3 regions of the uncultured Acetobacterium sp. genome follow, and region 3 is predicted to be linked to each of the others. Evidence: predicted binding sites of a transcription regulator. Region 3 holds the regulator's gene; each other region holds the start of a gene.

Region 1 (3,286 bases), on a different contig from region 3:
ATCCTGGTACCCCTGGGGCTCACTACACTGGCATCAGGTTTGGTGTTGTTCAAGAACAAAGAAAAGAAAAAAATGCATAAAACAAAAATGCATGAACTATAAATAGTAATTTTAATCGAGGTAAATATGAAAATTCTTAGCATTGAGACATCCTGTGACGAAACTTCTGTGGCCATTGTCGAAGACGGCCGGAAAATATTGACCAATCGGATCTATTCCCAGATTGATATTCATCAGAAATACGGTGGCGTGGTACCGGAGATTGCCTCTCGCAATCATGTCACCAAACTGCCCTATATCATCGATGAAGCCCTGGAAGAAAGTGGGCTGACGCTAGCCGAAGTGGATGCGATTGCCGTGACTAATGGCCCAGGACTGGTAGGGGCACTGCTGATTGGCCTCTCGACGGCCAAAGCGATCGCTTACAGTTTGAGCAAACCGCTGATTGGGGTGCACCATATTGAAGGCCATATTGCCGCTAATTTTTTGCAATATCCAGAACTCGAACCACCTTTCTTAACGCTGGTGGTATCCGGCGGTCATAGTCATCTGGTTCTGGTGGAAGACTACCAGACCTTTAAGGTGCTAGGACGAACCATCGATGATGCTGCTGGCGAAGCCTTTGATAAAATCTCCCGGGTTTTGGGTCTAGGATATCCCGGCGGCCCGGCCATTGATGCAGCAGCAAAAAATGGCAACCCCGCTGCGATTGCTTTTCCACGAGTGATGCTGGATAAAAGCCAGTATGATTTTAGTTTCAGTGGCTTAAAATCAGCGGTGCTGAATTATCTCAACGGCAAAAAAATGAAAGAGGAAGAAGTCAACCCCAATGATGTAGCGGCCTCTTTTCAGCTGGCTGTCATCGAGGTGTTGGTCAGCAAAACCATTGCCTGCGCTAAAAGCATTGGCATGAAGACCATCTGTATGGCTGGTGGGGTATCCTGCAATTCGCTGTTACGAGATATGATGGGACAAGCAGCTGCCAAAGCGGGTATGACCTTGTACTTTCCTAATCCGATTCTCTGTACTGACAACGCTGCGATGATTGGTTCGATGGCCTACTATAATTATATCAACGGGGAAGAAAGCGACCTGAGTCTCAACGGCATCCCCGGCCTTAAAATTGGAAGCCGGCAATAAGCGTAGTCCGGGAATATCGGCTGATAATAAAAGCTGGCGTTAAAAGCGTAGACACATTTATATAAAGAGCTCTCTACCATCTTTAAAAATTAAAACAAACTTAAAAAAAATTAAGATGTTCAAAAAGGGAAAAAAAACTTGCAATCAACCTGCAAATCATTTAAAATACTATTAGCACTCAGGAAGAATGAGTGCTAATAAATGAAATAAAAGGTACAGCGTACCCAATATAATCAAATGGAGGAAAAAATGAGTTTAAGACCTTTAGGTGACAAAGTAGTAATTAAAGTTAAAGCTGAAGAAGTAAAAACTGCAGGTGGAATTGTTTTACCAGGATCAGCCCAGGAAAAACCGCAGCAGGGTAAAGTCGTTGCAGTTGGAACGGGAGAAGTTATCGATGGCAAAAAAGTGCCACTTGACGTTAAGGTAGATGATGAGGTTATCTATTCTAAATATTCCGGCAATGAAGTAAAAATTGGCGATGAAGAGTTTTTAATTATCCGTCAGGCTGATATTTTAGCAATCGTAGAATAATAAAATTTAGAAAAACAGGAGGAAAATAATATGGCTAAAGATATAAAATTTCGTGAAGAAGCTAGAGCATCACTGATCACTGGTGTTGATAAATTAGCAAATACCGTTAAGGTGACATTAGGACCAAAAGGAAGAAATGTTATTTTAGCTAAATCATACGGTTCACCAACCATCACCAATGATGGGGTAACCATTGCCAAAGAAATAGAGCTAGAAGATGCCTTTGAAAACATGGGTGCTCAGCTGGTTAAAGAAGTTGCTACCAAAACTAACGACGTCGCTGGTGATGGAACGACCACTGCAACCTTATTGGCGCAAGCCATTGTTCGTGAAGGTAACCGTAACGTTGTTGCCGGCGCTAACCCAATGGTACTCAAAAAAGGGATTGAAAAAGCCGTTACCGCGGTTGTTGAAGAATTAAAAGCAAACAGCAAGAAAATCGAAAGCAAAGAAGCAATCGCTCAGGTTGCCTCCATTTCTGCAGCTGATGCCGAAATTGGAAAACTGATTTCCGAAGCCATGGATAAAGTCGGCGATGACGGTGTTATCACTGTAGAAGAAGGTAAGGGAATGGGTACTGAACTGGAGTTTACCGAAGGGATGCAGTTTGACCGTGGATACTTATCCGCTTACATGGTAACTGATACTGAAAAAATGGTTGCTATCCTTGAAAATCCTTATATCTTAATTACTGACAAAAAAATTACAAATATTCAAGAAATCTTACCAGTTTTAGAACAAATCGTGCAATCTGGCAGCAAACTGTTAATTATTGCTGAAGACGTTGAAGGCGAAGCGTTGGCAACCTTGGTTGTTAATAAATTACGAGGAACCTTTAACTGTGTGGCTGTAAAAGCGCCAGGCTTTGGTGATCGACGTAAAGCGATGTTAGCTGATATTGCGGCATTAACCGGTGGTGAAGTGATCTCTGATGAATTAGGTTTAGAGTTAAAAACCACTACCATCGAACAATTAGGTCGTGCCCGTCAGGTTAAGGTTGATAAAGAAGATACCATTATTGTTGAAGGAAGCGGAAACAAAGACGCTGTTGCAGAACGCATTCGTCAGATCAAAGCCCAGATTCCTGAAACTTCTTCAGAATATGATAAAGAAAAATTACAGGAACGTTTGGCTAAATTATCTGGTGGCGTAGCCGTTATCCAGGTTGGTGCAGCCACCGAAACGGAACTGAAAGAAATCAAATACCGTATCGAAGATGCCTTAAATGCGACTCGCGCAGCCGTTGAAGAAGGCGTTGTATCCGGTGGTGGGACAGCTTATATCAACGCGATTCCAAAGGTTGATGCTTTAATTGAAACCCTTGAAGGCGACGAAAAAACTGGTGCCTACATTATCCGTCGAGCAATTGAAGAACCAATGCGACAAATTGCTGAAAATGCTGGTCATGAAGGTTCTGTGATCATTTCGCAAATGGCTGGTAAAGCAGTTGGCGTTGGTTATGACGCTGCTAAAGGCGAATTTGTTGATATGTTCCAGGCGGGAATTATTGACCCAACTAAGGTAACCCGTTCTGCGATTCAAAATGCAGCCAGTGTTTCGGCGATGTTCTTAACCACTGAAGTAGCGGTTGCTGATCTTCCAGCCGAAGATT
Region 2 (3,286 bases), on a different contig from region 3:
TTATCAACTCAGTTGAGTGTGAACGGATTAAAGCCGGTTACGCTGTCGATGGATGATTATTTTGTGAACCGCGAAGTGACGCCGCTTACTGAGGACGGCAAGCCAGATTTCGACTGCCTGGAAGCTTTGGATCTTCCCTATTTGCAGCAGCAGCTCGTCGATCTAATCAATGGAAAAACGATTGAAACGCCGATCTATGATTTTAAAACCGGCCATCGTTCCAACCAAACAAGGCGAATGCGCGTTGGACACGATGAAATACTGGTCGTCGAAGGAATCCATGCTTTGAATCCGGTATTGTTTTTGGGTATCAACCGGAACATGCTGTTTAAAGTCTACCTCAGTTCGCTGTTTCAATTAAATTTCAACTTGGAAAACAGAGTGCCGAGTTCTGAGGTACGGCTGATCAGACGAATCGTCAGAGGCGATCAGTTCCGCGGTACCCACCCCGAAGATACCCTGGATCAGTGGGAAAATGTTCGCCGCGGGGAGTATAAAAACGTGTTTAAATTCCAGGAAGAATCGGACGTGATGTTTAATTCGAGCCTTCTTTACGAATTAAATGCCATGAGGCCTTTGGCTGAAGCATCCTTAAATAAAATTGATGATCACAGCCCCTATGCCAAGACAAGGGATCGGCTGCTTAATATTTTATCCTTCTGTGAGCCAATGAATACAGAGAAAGTCCCTTTTAATTCAATACTGCGTGAATTCATCGGCGGCAGCATCTATTTTGACTAATGGCATTGTAAAACCACAAAAACCATCTAAAGGGAGAAGAATAATGATGAATGTAATTGTTTTTTTAGCAGCAGGATTTGAAGAAGTGGAAGCCTTAACGGTTGTCGATTATTTGCGAAGAATCAAGTCGATTCGGGTTGATATGGTGGCCATCGGCGACAGTCTGATGGTTTCAGGAAGCCATCAGATCGCGGTAAAAGCCGATCACCACATTGATGATCTGCAAAACCTTGACGCCTACGCGGCGGTTGTTATTCCTGGTGGGATGCCCGGAGCAGCGAATCTAAGAGACGATCCTCGGGTTATTAAAATTGTCAAGGACATGGCTGCCGCCGGGAAATTAGTGGCGGCGATCTGTGCCGGACCGATTGTTCTAGCCAAAGCCGAGCTCATCGCTGGCAAAAAAGTGACTTCTTACCCCGGTTTTGAAGCGGATCTTGTTGATTCGACTTATCTACAAGATGCGGTCGTTCGGGATGGCAACCTGATCACCTCCCGGGGTCCAGGAAAAGCAGTCGATTTTGCCCTGGAACTGGTGACGGTTTTAGCCGGCGCGAAAGAGGCCGAGACACTGCGCAAAAATATCCTCTATGACAAACTCACGTAGCTTAAAAATAACTTAAAAGGCTTCAATTGGAGTATTGACAATTGGCCGAAAAGGTGGTATAAAATAACCATAGTTAGCACTCGATAGATGAGAGTGCTAACAAAATATAAGATGTAAAGGAGTGGTTTATGATGACAGCACTGATTCCGTTTAACAGAAAAAGAAATGATTTGATGAATACCGGTTTTGATGATTTTCAAAATATGCTTGACGACTTTTTTGCAGAAGGGTGGCCAATGCGAAGAAGTTTAGCTGGTGATACCTTCAAAATTGATCTTCAGGATAATGAAAAAGAATATATCGTTGAAGCAGAACTCCCGGGTATTCAGAAGGATGAGATTAATCTTTCTTTAGACGAAGGACGACTGCAGATAACCGTCAAGAAGGAAGAAACGAAAGAAGAAAAAGAAAGAAATTACGTTCATCGGGAGCGTAAATTCTCAGCAATGACCCGGAATATCTTTTTAGCCGACGCCGCATCGGACGACATTAAAGCCAAGCTGAACGAGGGGGTTCTGACCATCACTGTACCGAAACAGGTAAAACCGGAACTGACTAAACAAATTGAAATTGAGTAAATCGGTCAATAATTATTAGCCTCAAAGGCCGATGAGGCGACAGAAAGGGATGATGCATTTAGAATCATTTCAAGCAATTAAAAAAATATAAAATCATAAATAGGAACACCCTTTTGTAGCTGTCGATGATGCTGTCAAAAGGGTGTTTTTTATGATTTCAGTTACTAAACCAGTCGAATTTTCGTTTAAAGATTGCGACTGTCATAAGCCCAGTGCAGCAGCGCCTGACGCTGTTTTTTGCGACAGTTTTGATCCCTTTGTTGGCAATTCTTTTTAATCGCGCCGATATGACGCACCATCGCTTTCCAGCGTTTGATCTGGCGGCGGTCTTCGTCAGGAAGGCGGCGACCATAATAATAGCGGCAATACCATTGAAACCAGCCCCGCGGATCAATCGGATTGATCCAGCCATTAGCCCGCCAGACGCTAAGGGGCTGCGAAGCATCGACTTGATAATAATTGAGGGAAATATCTTTTCGGGCTGGCGAGAGTTTGGCATGTTCATACCAATCCTCAGGAAATTCAGACTGGCAATCGGTCATGTATTTGCCCCCGAAAAGGCCGAGTGCCAACAGTTCTTTGGGGGAAAGCTCCGGTTTAAAATCCGGATCAAAATTTGCGCCTGCTTCTTCACTCAAATAATAACTACCTTGCTGCATGGTATCGTTGATGATTATTTTTTTCATGTTCATTGCCATCCTTTCGTTTTAGAACCGCTCAACTTCTGATCGGTTGTCAAGTTGGCTGATCCTGGTTTTATTGGTTCCTTAATCAATGCCATTTAAGATGCGATCAAGGGTTTCAGTAATAACCTGATAGCCGATACTGCTGGGGTGAAACTGATCGGTGGCCAGATAGGTTTGGAGATGATATTTAAATGCCTCATCAGTAGGGATATAGGCCGTCTTATTATCGGCAGCGGCGATTAGCTGGGTTTGATAATTCCATTCAAACAGCTTTTGCGATTTTTGCGGATCTTGATCGGGATACGGATTATATAAACCGATTAGGGCAATTTGGGTCTCAGGATTAAGCGCGCGAATACGGCTGATCGTCGCTTCGAGACTCTCCTGATAGCGGTTAAGGGTTTCCTGAAAGGTCACATCTAAAGACAGGGCATCCTGATACTGGATGCGACTTAAATCATTGCCGCCGATCGAGATAATAACTAAGTCAGCAGCGGAAATAAAGGCGGCATTTTCCGGGGCGGCGACCAGGGCGGCCAGGTCAGCACTGATTGCTCCAGACACCGACAGATTTGCCACCGTGATGGTATTGTCGGGATCGATTAGCGCCGCATAGCGTTTGCCGATACCCTTATCCGGTTCATCACCGACGCCAAAACCGATCGAATCGCCCA
Region 3 (3,286 bases):
TGAAGAAATGGTGCGATCCGGATTGGTAACTGCCTGTCGTTTGGCCACCTGTCCAACTAGTCGTTCGCCATCTTTGGCAAAAGCTACTACTGATGGGGTGGTTCTATTTCCTTCTGCGTTAGGGATAACAACGGCTTCACCGCCTTCTAAAACGGCTACACAAGAGTTTGTCGTTCCTAAGTCAATCCCGATAATTTTTTCTTTGCTCATATCTATTTCCTCCTAAGAATGTTTACGATTTTATTTAGTGAATATTATTAAAATGAAAATTGCGAACCGGTGATTTCACCTGCAAATTTTCAATTTTAGACTGTTTTATTTTTTACACTAGTTTCTACATACGTTGAATTAAACTTTTGCAAGTTGAACTGCCAATTGTGCAGTGTGCGGGCGAAGGTCTGACCCCTTGGTCATCACGGATCGCCCCTACGGGACAATATTTTATTCAACTTATATTGCTTTATTCTATTAACTTAATTTACTATGTTTTTATTTGCTGCAAACCTTAACCATCGCTGGCCGGATCACCTTACCCTTAAATTTGTAGCCTTTTTGGAAAACATCAATAATATCCTGGTCTTCCTTTTCGTCATCCGCACCGACCGCCACACCGTGGTGGAGATTCGGATCGAAGGGACCTTCACAAACAATTTCTTCTAGACCTTCTTCTTTAAGGACATCCTTGAGCTGTCTAAAAACCATATCTAATCCGTCAATATAACCCCTGGCTTCCTCGCTGGCATCGGTTAAGGCGGCTTCGGCTCGTTCTAAGTTGTCCATAACTGGCAACAGCTTAGTCGCAAAGTTTTCTGATGCAAACTGATACATTTCTGTTTTTTCTTTTTGACTGCGCTTTTTGAAATTTTCAAAATCAGCCTGAAGTCGAACCAGTCGATTCAAGATAGCCTCATCCTCCTTTACAATCTCTTTCAAAACCTCTTCTGGCGATACCGCTTCGTCAATTTCATCTGTTAATTCCTCGTCAGTTAGCGGTTCGGCTTCATCTATCCGGGTTTTATCATTTTCTTCGATGGTCTCTGTTTTGATTTCTTCTGTTTTGATTCCCTCTTCTTTTATCATATAATCACCTATTTCATTAATAAATTTGAGATATGTAAATTTAACTCATTGCGAATGTAATTAAGCACTGACGATACATTGTCATAGTTCATCCGGGTCGGCCCGATAACCCCAAAGGCACCCATCATCTCCCCATCCAGTTCATAAGTGGAGGTGATAATGCTAAAATCCTTAAGATTTTCATTGTCATTCTCGCTGCCTATTTTGATCCGAATGACCCGATTGCCATCCTTGGATGTCATCATTTCTGACAATACCTGTTTTTCCTGGACAATATTGATCAGTTGTTTGATCTTATTGACATCACTAAATTCCGGATAATTAAAAAGGTTCGTTAGCCCAGTCGAGTGAACTTCTGAGTCATCCTCCATTAAGGCTTTCTTGAGGTGGGGGATAATCTCATGGATCAGCTTACTTTCAGCTGGCGACATTTCCTGAATCTGATCAATCAGCTCCGAACTCATGTCACTGAGAATGGTGTTTTTCAAGAATCCATTGATCACGTTGGAAAGCTTTAGCGCCAGAATCGCGTCAACCTCCTGGGAAAGGGTTACCTCAATATTCTTGGCCATCCCCTCCTGGGTCACTACTACCATAAGTACCCTGTTTTTAATTAAAGAAACAATCTGAACATGCTTGCAATTAAAATTTGTAACCCGAGGTGCCAGAACCACCGCAGTGTAATTGGTTAACTGTGATAGAACCTGCGCCGTATGGGACATCGTTGGCCCCAGTTCGGTATTGTGATCCAAAAATCCGCGATGAATATCGGTTCGGATCATTTTCTCAAGTTTCTGAATCTCCATGATTTCATCCACATAATAGCGATAGGCCTGCTGGGTTGGAATCCGTCCCGAAGAGGTATGGGGTTGAACCAGAAAACCTAATTCCTCAAGATCGGCCATTTCATTACGGATGGTCGCCGGGCTGATGCCCAGGTTACATCTTTTTGAAAGGGTACGGGAGCCAACCGGCTCGGCGGTATTGATGTAATCACGGATGATCACTTCGAGTATTTTCTTTTTACGTGCATTAAGTTCCATGATTCACCTCGTTATTAGCACTCACAATAATCGAGTGCTAACATCTGAATTAAATATAACATCCTGCTCCTACTTTGTCAACTAGTTTCTATAATAGCTTACTCACCTTTTAAAGTTTTCTTAAGATATTTTTTTGATCTGATTTCATCTATAAAAAGGCCATAAATACCTGATTGGCAAAGTCTTGTCCTCGCGGTGTCAGCTTTAAATCCACGCCATCCCATTGCAACAAGCCATCGGCAATCAGCGGCTTGATTACTTCTCCATAAGAGACAAAATAACTCTGACCAAAGCGGGCGATAAAATCAGCCTCCCGAATTCCAGCCAGCTTGCGCAAACCTAAAAACATCCACTCACTCATCATTTCCTGGGCTTCCATCAGCGGCTCTAAACTTCCCGGGGATTCTCCGGCTGTTAATCGATCAATATATTGACTGAGTTTAGTGGTATTGCCGTAACGCCTGCCATTATAGTAACCATGGGCACCCAGGCCAAAGCCCAGATAGCTTGCCAGCTCCCAATATTTAAGATTGTGGCGGCTTTGATAGCCCGGTTTACAGTAACTGGAGATTTCATAGTGCGCGTAGCCCTGTTCCTTTAGAAAAGCATCCACTGCCCAATGCATTTCCCGCTCCTCATCTTCATCCGGCAGATTAAGCTGTCCTGCCTCAACCCAGTTGGCCATTGGAGTGCCTGGCTCTAAAATCAGGCTGTAACAGGACAGATGGGTCGGCGAAAACGCCATTAGCGCTGTCAATGTCTCGATCACATCAAATAACTTCTGACCCGGTAATCCCACCATCACATCGACGCTGATGTTTTCAAAGCCGGTGCTTTTTAAAATCTCCATCGATTTAATAAAGTCCGACTGACTGTGAACCCGACCGAGGATTTTAAGCAGAAAGTCCTGCCAGGCCTGTAGGCCGATACTGATCCGGTTGATCCCCGCTTTTTTGTAATGACTGGCCTTTTCTTTGGTTAAGGTTCCCGGATTAATTTCGATCGTGATCTCAGCCTCATCTTTAATCACAAAGACTTCCCTTAAAAGGAACAGGCTTTTTTCAATATGTTCAGCCGCAACCGAGGATGGGGTGCCACCGCCAAAATAAATCGTGTCAACGACCGGCCTAACCGAATCGATATTCACTGCGGCAAAATTTTTT

Evidence for each region. Region 3 encodes HrcA, which represses chaperone genes, less so after heat shock. Its sites were predicted from a motif close to TGTTAGCACTCNNNNNNNNNGAGTGCTAACA; they were not measured.
Region 1: the regulator HrcA is predicted to act here: its motif matches at 1,310-1,340, upstream of groES (co-chaperone GroES).
Region 2: the regulator HrcA is predicted to act here: its motif matches at 1,420-1,450, upstream of QZ998_RS01210 (Hsp20 family protein).

Annotation. Positions count from the first base shown of each region.
Region 1 covers NZ_CAKMJU010000027.1:22,813-26,098, reverse strand. Annotated here, with positions in the region: gene QZ998_RS04845 (TIGR01906 family membrane protein) at 1-102, shown strand, start outside; gene tsaD (tRNA (adenosine(37)-N6)-threonylcarbamoyltransferase complex transferase subunit TsaD) at 127-1,140, shown strand; gene groES (co-chaperone GroES) at 1,390-1,674, shown strand; gene groL (chaperonin GroEL) at 1,705-3,286, shown strand, end outside.
Region 2 covers NZ_CAKMJU010000007.1:2,780-6,065, forward strand. Annotated here, with positions in the region: gene QZ998_RS01200 (nucleoside kinase) at 1-741, shown strand, start outside; gene QZ998_RS01205 (DJ-1 family glyoxalase III) at 785-1,348, shown strand; gene QZ998_RS01210 (Hsp20 family protein) at 1,477-1,926, shown strand; gene QZ998_RS01215 (hypothetical protein) at 2,112-2,612, opposite strand; gene QZ998_RS01220 (GDSL-type esterase/lipase family protein) at 2,694-3,286, opposite strand, start outside.
Region 3 covers NZ_CAKMJU010000110.1:7,850-11,135, forward strand. Annotated here, with positions in the region: gene dnaK (molecular chaperone DnaK) at 1-210, opposite strand, end outside; gene grpE (nucleotide exchange factor GrpE) at 490-1,080, opposite strand; gene hrcA (heat-inducible transcriptional repressor HrcA) at 1,089-2,123, opposite strand; gene hemW (radical SAM family heme chaperone HemW) at 2,272-3,286, opposite strand, start outside.